One region of the Paenibacillus sp. FSL R5-0914 genome, then DNA from elsewhere that is predicted to be linked to it. Evidence: riboswitches for the same ligand, from Rfam matches in the RefSeq annotation. Region 1 holds a riboswitch; each other region holds the start of a gene.
The links. A riboswitch is a leader RNA that binds a small molecule or an ion and turns the genes downstream of it on or off. The one in region 1 is predicted to bind cyclic di-GMP.
Positions count from the first base shown of each region.

Region 2: linked by a shared signal. The riboswitch ahead of MKX60_RS02050 (anti-repressor SinI family protein) and the one ahead of MKX60_RS00735 (transglutaminase-like domain-containing protein) in region 1 are both predicted to bind cyclic di-GMP.
Region 3: linked by a shared signal. The riboswitch ahead of MKX60_RS24550 (bifunctional diguanylate cyclase/phosphodiesterase) and the one ahead of MKX60_RS00735 (transglutaminase-like domain-containing protein) in region 1 are both predicted to bind cyclic di-GMP.

Region 1 is NZ_JBBORH010000001.1:187,547-191,817, reverse strand. Features, by position in the region: gene MKX60_RS00755 (phospholipid carrier-dependent glycosyltransferase) at 1-169, shown strand, start outside; gene MKX60_RS00750 (glycosyltransferase family 2 protein) at 270-1,250, shown strand; gene MKX60_RS00745 (GtrA family protein) at 1,240-1,644, shown strand; gene MKX60_RS00740 (class D sortase) at 1,679-2,329, shown strand; cyclic di-GMP riboswitch class I at 2,454-2,534, shown strand; cyclic di-GMP riboswitch class I at 2,643-2,723, shown strand; gene MKX60_RS00735 (transglutaminase-like domain-containing protein) at 2,737-3,546, shown strand; rRNA gene MKX60_RS00730 (16S ribosomal RNA) at 3,919-4,271, shown strand, end outside.
Region 2 is NZ_JBBORH010000001.1:480,310-484,580, reverse strand. Features, by position in the region: gene MKX60_RS02055 (2-oxoglutarate dehydrogenase E1 component) at 1-1,007, opposite strand, end outside; cyclic di-GMP riboswitch class I at 1,478-1,562, shown strand; gene MKX60_RS02050 (anti-repressor SinI family protein) at 1,589-1,744, shown strand; gene MKX60_RS02045 (helix-turn-helix domain-containing protein) at 1,945-2,274, opposite strand; gene MKX60_RS02040 (TasA family protein) at 2,434-3,054, opposite strand; gene sipW (signal peptidase I SipW) at 3,146-3,733, opposite strand; gene MKX60_RS02030 (hypothetical protein) at 3,735-4,271, opposite strand, start outside.
Region 3 is NZ_JBBORH010000003.1:278,768-283,038, forward strand. Features, by position in the region: gene MKX60_RS24545 (Zn-dependent hydrolase) at 18-1,259, shown strand; cyclic di-GMP riboswitch class I at 1,492-1,578, shown strand; gene MKX60_RS24550 (bifunctional diguanylate cyclase/phosphodiesterase) at 1,698-3,932, shown strand; gene MKX60_RS24555 (methyl-accepting chemotaxis protein) at 3,945-4,271, shown strand, end outside.

The sequences.
Region 1 (4,271 bases):
AATGAAGTTGCTAGATAGCAAATATCCTGAGGCTCGTTATGTTAGTTATGTCTATGTGGCTGTTGCTTTACTGCTCTTTGTCGCGTTCTACCCTGTCCTGTCAGGGATGCAGGTAAGCGGAGATTATGTGAAGAATATGCTGCGTTGGTTCCCATCTTGGGTTTTCTAAGATTTTTTAAAAATATCTATAACAATAAGTTTATGCTTACAGCGTTATTATGAAGTACAGAAAGATGTAACGCTCCATAAAGCTTTTAGGAGGAATAAAGGTGAAAGCCAGATATAGTGTAATTGTACCCATGTTCAATGAGGAGCAAGTAATTAGCGTTACTTACGAACGTTTGAAAAAAGTAATGGACGAATGCGGCGATACTTATGAGCTAGTCTTCGTTAATGACGGAAGTCGTGATCGTTCGGCCCAGATGATTCGGGAGATCAGTGATCGGGATGAATGCGTCAAGCTAATTGACTTCTCGCGTAATTTCGGACATCAGGTAGCGATTACAGCTGGCATGGACTATGCCGAAGGTCAAGCGGTTGTTGTTATTGACGCTGACCTTCAAGATCCACCGGAGGTCATTTTGCAAATGATCGAGAAGTGGAAAGAGGGCTATGACGTTGTGTATGCGAAGCGGCTGAAGCGCCGTGGAGAAACGATGTTCAAAAAGGTAACGGCCAAGATCTTTTATCGATTGCTCAGCAGCATGACAAGTGTAGACATTCCCACGGACACAGGTGATTTTCGTCTTATTGATCGTAAGGTATGTGATGTCTTGCGAGGTCTCAAGGAAAAAAACCGGTATGTCAGAGGTTTAGTGAGCTGGGTCGGCTTCAAGCAGACGATGGTGGAATATGAGCGGGAAGAACGATTTGCAGGAGAAACTAAGTATCCTCTTAAGAAAATGATTCGTTTTGCGCTGGATGGGATCACTTCCTTTTCGCATAAGCCACTTAAGATTGCTACGTATGTCGGATTCTTTCTTTCCTTCTCGAGCTTTCTCTATTTATTCTTCGTATTGTTTCAAAGAATCTTTTTCACCTCATGGACGGTTCCAGGTTGGGCTTCCATTGTAGGGGTCAATTTGCTCTTTAACGGTATCGTTCTGATGCTGTTAGGTGTAATCGGTGAGTATATTGGACGAATTTATGACGAGTCTAAGGATAGACCGTTGTATATTGTCAGTGAGACCATAGGATATCGTAACGAAGAAGAAGTGGATCACCGGAAGGATTACAAAGATGTCAGATAAGAACTTTCGGACTGCTTTCATACAGTTTCTCAAATTTAATGCTGTAGGTCTGGTAAATACCCTCATTGATTTCGTAATCTTCACATTACTGAACTCACTTGGGATGGTATATGCGTTGGCACAGGTGATTTCTTATAGTGCAGGGACAGCGAACAGCTTTATATTGAATAAAAAAGTAACCTTCAAGGATCGTGATCGTGGCAATAAAGAGGGTTTTGATAAGACGCAGTTGCTGAAGTTTATCGTACTGAATCTGGTAGTACTCGGAATATCGTTGTTGCTAATGCATCTGTTGACTGACAAACTAGGCATTCAAGTGTTGATCTCTAAGGTATTAGTAACGTTTGTGACGGTGATCATTAACTTCTTCGGAAGTCGTAAATGGGTATTCTAAAGTTCAGTAGAACCAATCTACGGAGGTGAAAATCATGCGTAAATTCTCGTATGTGCTCATACTGGCGGGGATCCTTATCATGCTCTATCCAAAAGCTAACGAATGGTATAACGACTGGCAGCAGGATAAGCTATTAGAATCGGCTGAACTGAGCACCAGTGAAAGTACTCCACCACCTGATCTGAAGAGCAGATATGCCGAGGTCACTCAGCTACTAGCTGAGGAATCAGCTTTAGATGCACAAGCACAGCCGCAAGAAACAGAAAAGCCGGAACCGGAAATTGAAGTGGGTGGCAAAGTTATCGCATTAATTGAGATCGATAAGATCGATCTGAAGCTGCCAGTATTAGAAGGGGCTACTAAAGCGAATATGAAGCATGCGGCGGCCCATATGAAAGAAACAACTCCAATAGGAGAAATAGGGAACGCCGCAATAGCTGCACATAGAGCTAGAACTACGGGCAGATTGTTTAACAGATTGAATGAGGTTGTGATTGGGGATACGATTTCGGTAAAGACTAGCGATCAGACCTATAATTACGAGGTTTATGATATTTCTGTTGTACTTCCTAGTGATGTGTCTGTTCTAGACGGGAATAACAAAGATAAAATTCTTACTCTAATTACGTGTGACCCACTAGTAGATCCTACACATCGTTTGATTGTTCATGCCAAGCTTTCCTAATCGTTGACGAGAAATAACAAGAGAATTCAAATACAGAGAAATAACTATAAAATAATAGTAAATCTAGCAATTTTGTTCTTGTTTACGAGGATAAATATGGTAGTATAAGACTATAAAAGCTAAACACGATAAACGGCAAACCTATCGAAAGGTAGGGACGCAAAGCTAAAGGGCCTTCCCGTAAGGATGGCAGCCAGTTACCGAATGAAGAGGCTTTTTTTGTTTTTATAAAATATATAAGAATCTTAGATTCATATTTCTACTTGGACTGATTCTCTTAATTTGTCTAGTGAAATTAGAACAGATAGAGCTTATACGATAACGGCAAACCTATCGAAAGGTAGGGACGCAAAGCTAAAGGGCCTTCCCGAAAGGATGGCAGCCAGCTACCGAAAGGGGTTTTATCCGTGAAAAAGGTTTATTTTATGATGGTGGCGCTGTTCGTACTGATTACTGCGGTTCCGGTAAGCACAGCTCAAGCCGCAAGTGTAGATGCAAGCTGGTTGATTACATCGAAAGTGGCTCAAGGTGTTATTGGAATTAACTATGATATTCCGAAAGATAAAAGAATCAAACTCATGATCACTAAAGACAACAGCAGCTATACATATAACTTATATGCTTCTGGACAAGCTGAGGACTTCCCTTTACAACAAGGTAATGGTACTTATAAGGTTTCTGTTCTTGAGAACACAACCGGCAATAAATACAAAGCGTTATATTCCGAAGTAGTAGACGTAACCATGAGTGACTCGAACTCCGTATATTTGGGCTCCGTACAGAATGTGAAATGGAGTTCTTCTGATAAAGCGATCCTTAAGGCAAAAGAGCTTACAAAAGGCAAAACAACAGATGAAGAGAAAGTTAAGGCAATCTATAACTATATAGTTGCTAATGTACAATACGATTATTCTCTTGCTAATAACGTAACAACAGATTACATTCCGAACATTAACAACACTTTGAATACTAAAAAAGGAATCTGCTATGACTATGCTTCTCTTTTTGCCGCAATGCTGCGTAGTGTAGATGTGCCTGCTAAATTGGTGATGGGGAATACTAGCTACGTTACGCAATACCATGCATGGAATGAAGTGTTGATGGATGGGAAATGGGTTACTATTGATACAACGGTAGATGCATCGTCAGCGAAGAGTAAGAAGAATACGGATTTTATTAAGGCTTCAAGTAAGTATACTGCAGCAAAATACTATTAATTTGCATCGCTAGATTCATAACTCTATTAAATAAACAACTAGCTTAATTATTAAGCTAGTTGTTTATTTTTCTATTAGGGGTTGCTTTTCTATGAATAGATAGGTTATTATAGTTAAGCGTTGTTAGACAGCGTACAGGCAATGTTTGAGAGAGTTATATAAACGGCTTTCGAAAAATAAAGCTTGCATTACTGAGAACAACATGATATATTATAAGAGTTGCTGCTGAGACATTAAACGGCGTCAACGAGAACTTGATCTTTGAAAACTGAACAACGAGTGAGTAGGAAATCACGAAAGTGAAATCCAAAATTTAGAGAATTAATTTTCTCGTCAGATGTTTCAAAATGAGCATATCGCTCTTTTCAATACTAATTGGAGAGTTTGATCCTGGCTCAGGACGAACGCTGGCGGCGTGCCTAATACATGCAAGTCGAGCGGAGTTACTTTGGAAGCTTGCTTTCAAAGTAACTTAGCGGCGGACGGGTGAGTAACACGTAGGCAACCTGCCCCTTAGACTGGGATAACTACCGGAAACGGTAGCTAATACCGGATAATTTCTTTTTTCTCCTGAAGAAAGAATGAAAGACGGAGCAATCTGTCACTGAGGGATGGGCCTGCGGCGCATTAGCTAGTTGGTGGGGTAACGGCCCACCAAGGCGACGATGCGTAGCCGACCTGAGAGGGTGAACGGCCACACTGGGACTGAGACACGGCCCAGACTC
Region 2 (4,271 bases), 290 kb from region 1:
GTGAAGCCTTCCACGACAGGGTTGACGAATTCCAAGTGACTTGGGTTATTCGCTAGTGTTATTCTTGTGCGTACGGTTTCTCCTTCACGGACAGCGCGATCTGCACCCAGATGGTATTTCACATCACCCGTCCAGCCATAGTTAATGCCTGTAGAGCCTTCGGAAGGGAAAAGCTCCTTGTTCGGAGAATGATGAAACTCTGAAAATATAATGTCATAAGGTTTGCCCAAAATATGTGCAAGAACGTTGAGGCGACCACGATGCGCCATGCCCATCAGAATATGCTCTGCGCCGTCATGCGCAGCAGCGCGTACGATTTCATCCAGCATCGGTACGAGAGCGTCATTGCCTTCCAAGCTGAACCGCTTCTGACCCACAAAGGTTTTGTGGAGGAAGGTTTCGAATTGCTCTACTTGGATCAGGCGGTTTAGCAGCTCTTTACGTTCTGCATTATTTAAAGGCGCTGGTGAGCTTGTGGATTCTGCCTGTCTGTTCAACCATTTCAGTTCTTGTTCTTCATGCACATGCCCGAATTCATAGGCGATTGTCTTGGTGTAAGCCTGACGCATACGCTGAACTGCATCCCATCCGGTATGCACATCATTCGGCGCATTCTCCCAAATGAGCGTGGCAGGTAGTGCGAGCAGATCCTCACGAGTCAGCTCATAGGTTTCGAGTTCAAGATATTTAGCCATGGGATTGTGATCGCGCTCAAGCGGATCAATATCAGCGGCCATATGGCCATATATACGAATATTAGCGATTAGCTTGGAAGCTCTTACTGCCTTTCTAAGCCATTCGGTGTCTCCCGAAATGCGAGGCTGTGGAGCCGGTTCGCTATCCGGTGTTAGGGGTGGGGGACCCGAATTTGTAAAAAGCTCGCGATAATTATTCTCTACGGTGGAAGGATCTTTCACAAACTGTTCATATCTTTCTTGAATGTAGCCTAAATTGGGTCCGTAATACTTACTCCAAATGGATTCGTTATAGGGCTCTTTGGCTGCCATGAATACATCCTCCTTAACGGATGAACTCCATACGTGACATTTTGTGTCAACGCTTACTGGAGCTGTGATGATTGCGGTTTCATTTCTCATCTTATTGTGCTACTTTCCACACGTGTAATCAATTCATTCTTTCGTCCAATACGTTCGCAAAATGGTATGGGTTAGCTTGTTCTAATGAAAAGAACGCTGTTTCTTCTCATTACCCATTCCTAAGGCCCACTAAAATGATTCTAATATCCTTATTTTTAACTAATAGGGAAGGAAGTATCATTATATTGGCTTAATTAATTTTATGAATGGGACGAGTATCGTGTTAATAGGACAAGATATCGCACAAAATCGCTTCTATTTTTTGTTTTTTAATGGAAAAACTAATCAGAAATCGACACACTTTTCCACTTTAGTATAGTATAATGTTATTGCAGTTAGCGATTTTCATATATTCAAAGTAGATCCTTTCGTGTAAAGGGTCCAGTAAAAGGTAAACCTGCCGAAAGGCAGGGGCACAAAGTCGCGGGTCTAAGGTAGAAATACTATGACAGCCGGATTGCCTGGGGACTAAAATCTTAGGAGGAGATTTTTTGGACAAGTCCAACCAGGGAAGCAACAGAGAACAGCAGGTCATTGATCTAGACGTAGAGTGGGTCCATTTATTATTAGCAGCTAAGAAGGCTGGCATAAAGGCAGATGAAATTCGTCGCTTCTTTCATGAGAAGACTGTGCAAGCCGTGCAGTAATACATTCAGAGCATTAGATATCAAAAGAGCACAGCGATAACTCGCTGTGCTCTTTTTCTTTATATAAGAATCTATAAGTTTCAGACTTGGTCCTTATATTCTGCTAGAATTCAAACGCCTTCGCAGTCCATGTTAGGAGGCGAAGGCGCTTATGTTTAATAGTATGAGTAGAAGAGGATCTTATCAGGTCAGGTGGAATATTAATCCTTCTGATCAAGGCGCCATTTCTGGTAGTCCAGAAACTCCTTGAATTCGCGTTTGCTTATGCCTGAGGCCATAGCTTCCTGCACCAATCGGAACCATTCCGAATCTAAAGGTGACTCCTCAGCATCATTAGGTTCTCCATAGAGCAAAGCGTGGATGGATACCTGAAGCGCATCGGCGATCTTTTCGATAAACTGGATTGAAGGATTGGATTGGATGTTTCTCTCCACATTGCTAAGATACGACTTAGCAACATCCGCTCTGTCCGCAAGCTCAGATAGGGACAATCCCTTTTCTAGGCGGAGATGCTGGATACGTTGGCCCATATTTTGTGGCACTATGCTGACGCCCCTCCGTAATTTTTGTTATTAGTATAGCAAATATCAATAAATTCGACAAAGTTTATTGTAAAGAGAAGAGCAGCATCTACTTATCCGCTTTCCGGAATAAGAATCTGCTGCTCTTCGAATGGAAGACTTATTAGATTATTTAGCGGATCCAGCAGTTTGCTTACCTACGAAATCCCAAGTCAGAGTTAATGAATCTTTTTGGAAGTAGTTTTGCTCTTGGCCGTTATCAACAAATTCGAATTGAACGGTGAAGCTATCATTTGTGCCGGCCTTAATTCCAGATGCTTCGCTAGTACCCCAGATTGCATCAAGTCCAGTATTTTTTACGAGATCCGGTGTCTGAGTCTTCAAATCGGCCAGGGTAGTTTCCCAAACTACTTTCTCTTCACTACCAGGTAAGATGCCGCTTTTATCTTTATTCACCAGGAATTTAACTTTGATGGATTTTGCCAAATCGTTAGCGCCGTTGTTACCACCTACATCATTAATAGAGGTAGCTGTTTTGAGGAGGATCGAACCGATATCAAGTGTACCGTCATTTTTTAGTTTGAAGTCTCTTTTGATCGTATCGCCTGGCTTCAGATCCTTCAAATCAACGATAACAGAAGGATCAGAGTTCAAATCCAGTGTACCTGCTGCGAATGTAGCGGTGCTTTGTGCAGTGTCGCTAAAGTAAGCGAAAGTTCCTCCACCAATCAATGATAAACCCAGTGCTGCAGATGCTACGCCAAGACCCAATGTTTTTTTGATACCCATAATTAAAATTCCTCCTCGGTTTTTGTGGTTTTTTTATAAAAGTTATATATTGTAACTTCCGGTTCGTAAGCGGAAGCGGACAATCAACGGATTACTGTATTTCAGTTGGAGGTGGGGAGGTGGGAAGTATAGCAGCATTTTTCTTTTCGAGTGCAGCTACAGCCTTCCATGATGAATACAGGGCATAGAGCAGGAGCATCAAGCCTGGTACGATCATGAGCACAACACTTCCAGCTTTGGAAACTGCGAAATTCATAGCGTAACCTACGTAAGGTACGGTGACCCCGGTATACTCAGCTACAACATTCGTGGAACTGGTAGGGTTCATATCGGGCGCATCATTGTTATCGCCTTTCGTGCGATACATGGCTTCACCAGTAGCGTTGTTCATTGTTGCTTCTACAACACGGTGAGTAATGAGCAGGTTTTCTTCATTTCTAAAGGTGATCACATCGCCTTTTTTGAAGCGATTCATATCTCCTCCGGGTTTTAAAGCGACAATCGATCCGGTTTGAATCCCTGGTTCCATCGAACCTGAGAGTACCGATTTGATCTGGTATCCGAAGAAGGCAGGTTCACCGCCGGAGGCCTTTGATAAAACTACGGCTACCACCAGCAGAATGAATATCACAAGCATGATGCTCGATAATGTATTGTTGATCATTTTTTTAATCCGCATATTATTCGCCACCTTTAACTTGTTGAGGGTCCGAAGGGGCTGGTGTTGCTACCGGTGGGGAAGTGGTTGTATCTTCCGCTTTTGGCGCCTCCTGAGGAACCGCTTGCTGTGGTACATCTTTTGGAATCGTTAGCTCTTCACCAATTTCCGGAACGACCGGGTTAGTGGCTGGGGCTTCAGGCTGTTCTTTATTTATTTTCTCTGGAGCAGCTTCACCTGTCGGTGGAGTCACTTCCGATTTTGCTTTCTCCTCAGCTTCTTGCTTTTCTTTTTTCTCCAGTGCCAAACGTTCTTCTTCTTTCTTCGTTTGTTCCAGCGCCTCTAGTCGGGCTTTCTCAAGTGCTTCCAATTGTTGTTCACGGGTTTGACTGATCATTTGGAGCTGACTCTGAAGATTGCTGATTCCTGAAGTAGCCGATTCTTTAAGACCATTCATTTCAGTATTGAGATTTTCATAAGTGGAGGTAAGTTCGCTAGAGATATTTCCGGCCGGCTGACTAAAAGGAATCAGGAAAGGTAACGGCTGCTGAAACGCCTC
Region 3 (4,271 bases), on a different contig from region 1:
GGATTGGAGATATTAGCATGGATAGAAAGAGAAGATATCAGGCTTTATTTGATAATATTAATCAATATAACTCGGGTGAGAAGGGCATCACTAGAATTGCCTATACAAATGAAGAGCAGACATGTACGAGTGCTTTTATGCGGATGTGCAAGGCTGAAAATTTAGATATTCGGATGGATCATTGCGGAAATGTGATTGCTAGAAGAAGTGGGAAGATAGAAGGGCTCCCACCCGTTGTAATGGGCTCTCACTTGGATACGGTATATCAAGGTGGGAAGTACGATGGTGTAGTAGGTGTAACGGCTGCTTTGGAAGTGATCAAACGTCTAAACGAAAAAGGGATTGAAACGGATCATCCCATCGAAATTATTTCATTTGCCTGTGAAGAATCTTCGCGTTTTGGTATTTCAACAGTAGGCAGCAAAATAATGTCAGGGTTATTTCAGAAGGAGAAATATAGATCTTTGAAGGACAAAGACGGTATTACAATGGAAAAGGCATTTTCGCTATGTGCACTGGATTATAACAGTATTGATCAGGCGAGTAGAGAGAATGAAGAATTAAAAGCGTTTTTTGAATTACATATTGAGCAAGGTCCTGTCTTAATAAACAATAATAAAAGAATTGGAATTGTGACTGGAATTGCTGCACCCGTGAGGCTTCATATTCAAATATCAGGGAAGGCATCCCACTCTGGAACGACACCTATGAATATGAGAAAAGATGCTTTTCTGGGTGCCTCAGAAATAGCACTTGCGCTTGAGAAAGCAGCCAAACTCGAACAAGAATTTGGAACGGTTGCGACGCTAGGGGTGATAGATATCTTGAATGGCGCTATGAACGTGGTTCCGGGAGAAGTGGAAATTAAAATTGATATCAGATCTACTTCAGTGGCATCCAGGCAACGTGTGTTAGATCATTTATATCAGACAATAGCCTCAGTACAAGAGAGCAGACAACTTGAAATTGCGAGTACGGAAATCATCTCCGAGGAACCTGTCTTATTATCGGATGAGATCACTCATGCTCTAGAATCCATTTGTGAAGAGAAGGGGATATCGAGTCAACGGATGATCAGTGGTGCAGGGCATGATGCCATGAACATGAACAAACTTTGCCCAGTAGGGCTTATCTTTGTTCCCTCCGTTGATGGACTTAGTCATCACCCCAATGAATATACGGATTTAGATGATATCATTATGGGGATTGATATTCTAGAAGAAGCTGTTCTTCGTTATGCGTTTGTAAGGCAAACATAGTTCGTGTTGAGAAATAAGCCCAATGTGACATATTTAAATGTTACATTGGGCTTTAGTATCTAATTTTATAATTGTTCGCAGAATTGTTGCTTTACATTAATGAATATTATATTAAAGTTAACATTGATATTTGTGAAAATTTTCCCATGGAAAAATTAAAATTCACTACGGAAATAGGTCTTTTGGAAGCAACCTATTATTAATAGAGTATTTATGACTAATAATAGTGAAAACAGAATATTGGTAAACCTATTGAAAAGTAGGGACACAAAGCCATAGGGTCTAAATCTACATATAGATATGACAGCCGGTTGCATGCAGTTGGAGTTTCTTGATCTTATTTTTTGATGCATATGCAGCCGTTATCATTCTGATAGCGGCTTTTTTTAATTCGTTTTCTAATAAAAACGTAATAAATCGGAAAAAGGATGATAGTACATGGATCAAACACAACCACTGAGAGTATGGAGAATGATAGGCCTCGTCATAATGGCAACGTTGATATTTTGGGGGTGCTCTTACTATTTCATAAAATGGACTGCTAACTCTTATGAGCAAGAAGCGGTTGCTGCTACATCAGAAGCTACGATACATGCGAGTAGATCGATTGGAAATATGATACAGGGTGGATTAGATTCATTAGATGGAATTGCTGATTCTATTTCGGAAATCAATTATATGGATTGGGATAAGACCAAAAAATATCTGCATCACTTTGATAAAAAATATAATTTTATTCGAATTAGCATCAACAGCCCAGATGGTAAAGCTTACGCATCAGATGGGACGATGTTTGATGTATCAGATGAAGTAGGATTCCAAAAAGCTCTTCAGGGTATTAGCAGTATTTCTGATCCATTCTTAGATAAGATCTCTAATAAAGAAATTATCACGATCAATAGTCCACTTAAGTTTAAAGGTGAAGTGAAGGGTGCTTTATCTGCCAGCAAATATACACAGGATCTTTATGATGCTCTTGCAGTTTCCTTCTTTAAAGGTCATGGTTATTCTCAAATCATTGATCAAAAGGGACAAGTCATTATCAAATCGAAGAATCTCGAAGAGGATAAGTCCATTGATAACATATTCGAAAGTATAAGTATTGATTCTAGAAATAAGAAACAACTGCAAATCTTTAAAGAGAACATAACCGCAAAAAAATCTGGAGTAGGAATATTTTGGATTAACGGAGATAGCAAAATGGTTGGCTATTCTGGCATCCAGGGGGTTGAGGACTGGTATATTCTCTCCGTGATACCGAAAGATGTGATCATGGCCAAAGCGTCTCAAATGAGTCAGGCGACTTTTTTATTATGTGTAATCATGTTTGTCTTATTATTGATCATATTTGTTAACATTCTATTAAATAAGAGCAAAATTAGGAAACAGATGGAGAGGATTGCCTTTGAGGATGAGTTAACACATCTTCCTAGAACGAATAAATTTGTTATAGATGCTCAGTATTTACTTAAAGAGAAACCGAATACAAAGTTTGCTGTGTTGCAATTTGATATTGAACAATTTAAATACATAAATGAAATTGTCGGTTTTCATGAAGGAAATAGCATTTTGATTCAAGTGGCTAATAGCTTAACAGCAAACACATTAGACGAGGATGTCATTGGACGCTTAGGGGGTGATCGTTTTATTCTTTTCACTTCGTATGACAATAAGGCGGAATTATTCATCCGTATACAAGTACTTACTGAACAAATGAGCGACTATACGTTTGGAAATGAAGAAGGTTTTAGGCTAGTGATTAATTGTGGAATTTACTGTATAGATGATCGTCAGAGCGATATCCTCACATGTATTGACCGAGCAGGAATCGCTTGTAAGTCCATTAAAGGTGGATACAAGAGCTCATGCACTTTCTTTGACGAACAATTGCTATTGCAGATACACGAAGAGCAAGACATCGTAAGAAAGATGGATGCTGCCATGACAAATGGTGAATTTATAGTATATTTACAACCGAAAATGGATCTGCGAGTGAACAGTTTTCATGGCGCTGAGGCATTGGTTCGATGGAATGATCCTCAGAAGGGACTTATATCTCCTGCAGTATTTATCCCCATATTTGAGAGGAATCGCTTTATCGTGAAATTAGATTTAATGGTGTTTAAATCAGTATGTATCATGTTGAGTAAATGGATCCAGGAAGGAATCCAGCCACTTCCGATTTCAGTGAATATATCGCTTATAACCCTATATCATAATGATTTCCTGCTCCATTTGACGAATATTATTAACAGGTACCAGGTACCTGCTAGATTGATAGAGTTAGAGCTGACCGAGTCTATTGTATTCCAAAATTTAGAGTTTGTTAGAGATATTTTGTTGGAGTTGAAACGTAAAGGATTTTCCATTGCTATCGATGATTTTGGGACAGGTTATAGTTCCTTAAATGTATTGCAATATTTCCCTGCTGATGTCATTAAGTTAGACAGGGCTTTTCTGATGAGTAAGTCAAATGATGAGACAGGGAAGATAGTAATTGCCAGTATGGTCAAGCTAGCTAGGGATTTAAATATGAAAGTTGTGGCAGAGGGAGTTGAGACAGAGGCGCAAATTGATTTTTTGAAACAAATAGATTGTGAAATCGCTCAAGGTTATTATTTCGCGAAACCAATGCCAGTAGCAGAATATGAAAGCTTAATTAAAAGTACATAGGGAGTGCAAAGCATGAGGAAAATGAGAAATTGGACTATCGTAGGCAAAATTACTGTTACAAATTCAATATTATTGTTGGGTGCTCTGATCATTGCGATCGTTGGTAGTGTGTATTTCAGCAATATGTATGCGAACTCTAGAAGTATGTATAAGAACGATCTTACGTCAGTTTATGCACTTGGGAAATTCGAATCTAATAATCATGAAATAGTAACCTTAACGAATAAGATGATCGCTAGTCATGATCCAAGCGAACTTCAAGAGAGTTATCAGAAAGTTGTTGAGCTTCAAGCTGAAAACAATGAAATCTTGAATAAGTATGAAGAAACACGTTCCCTC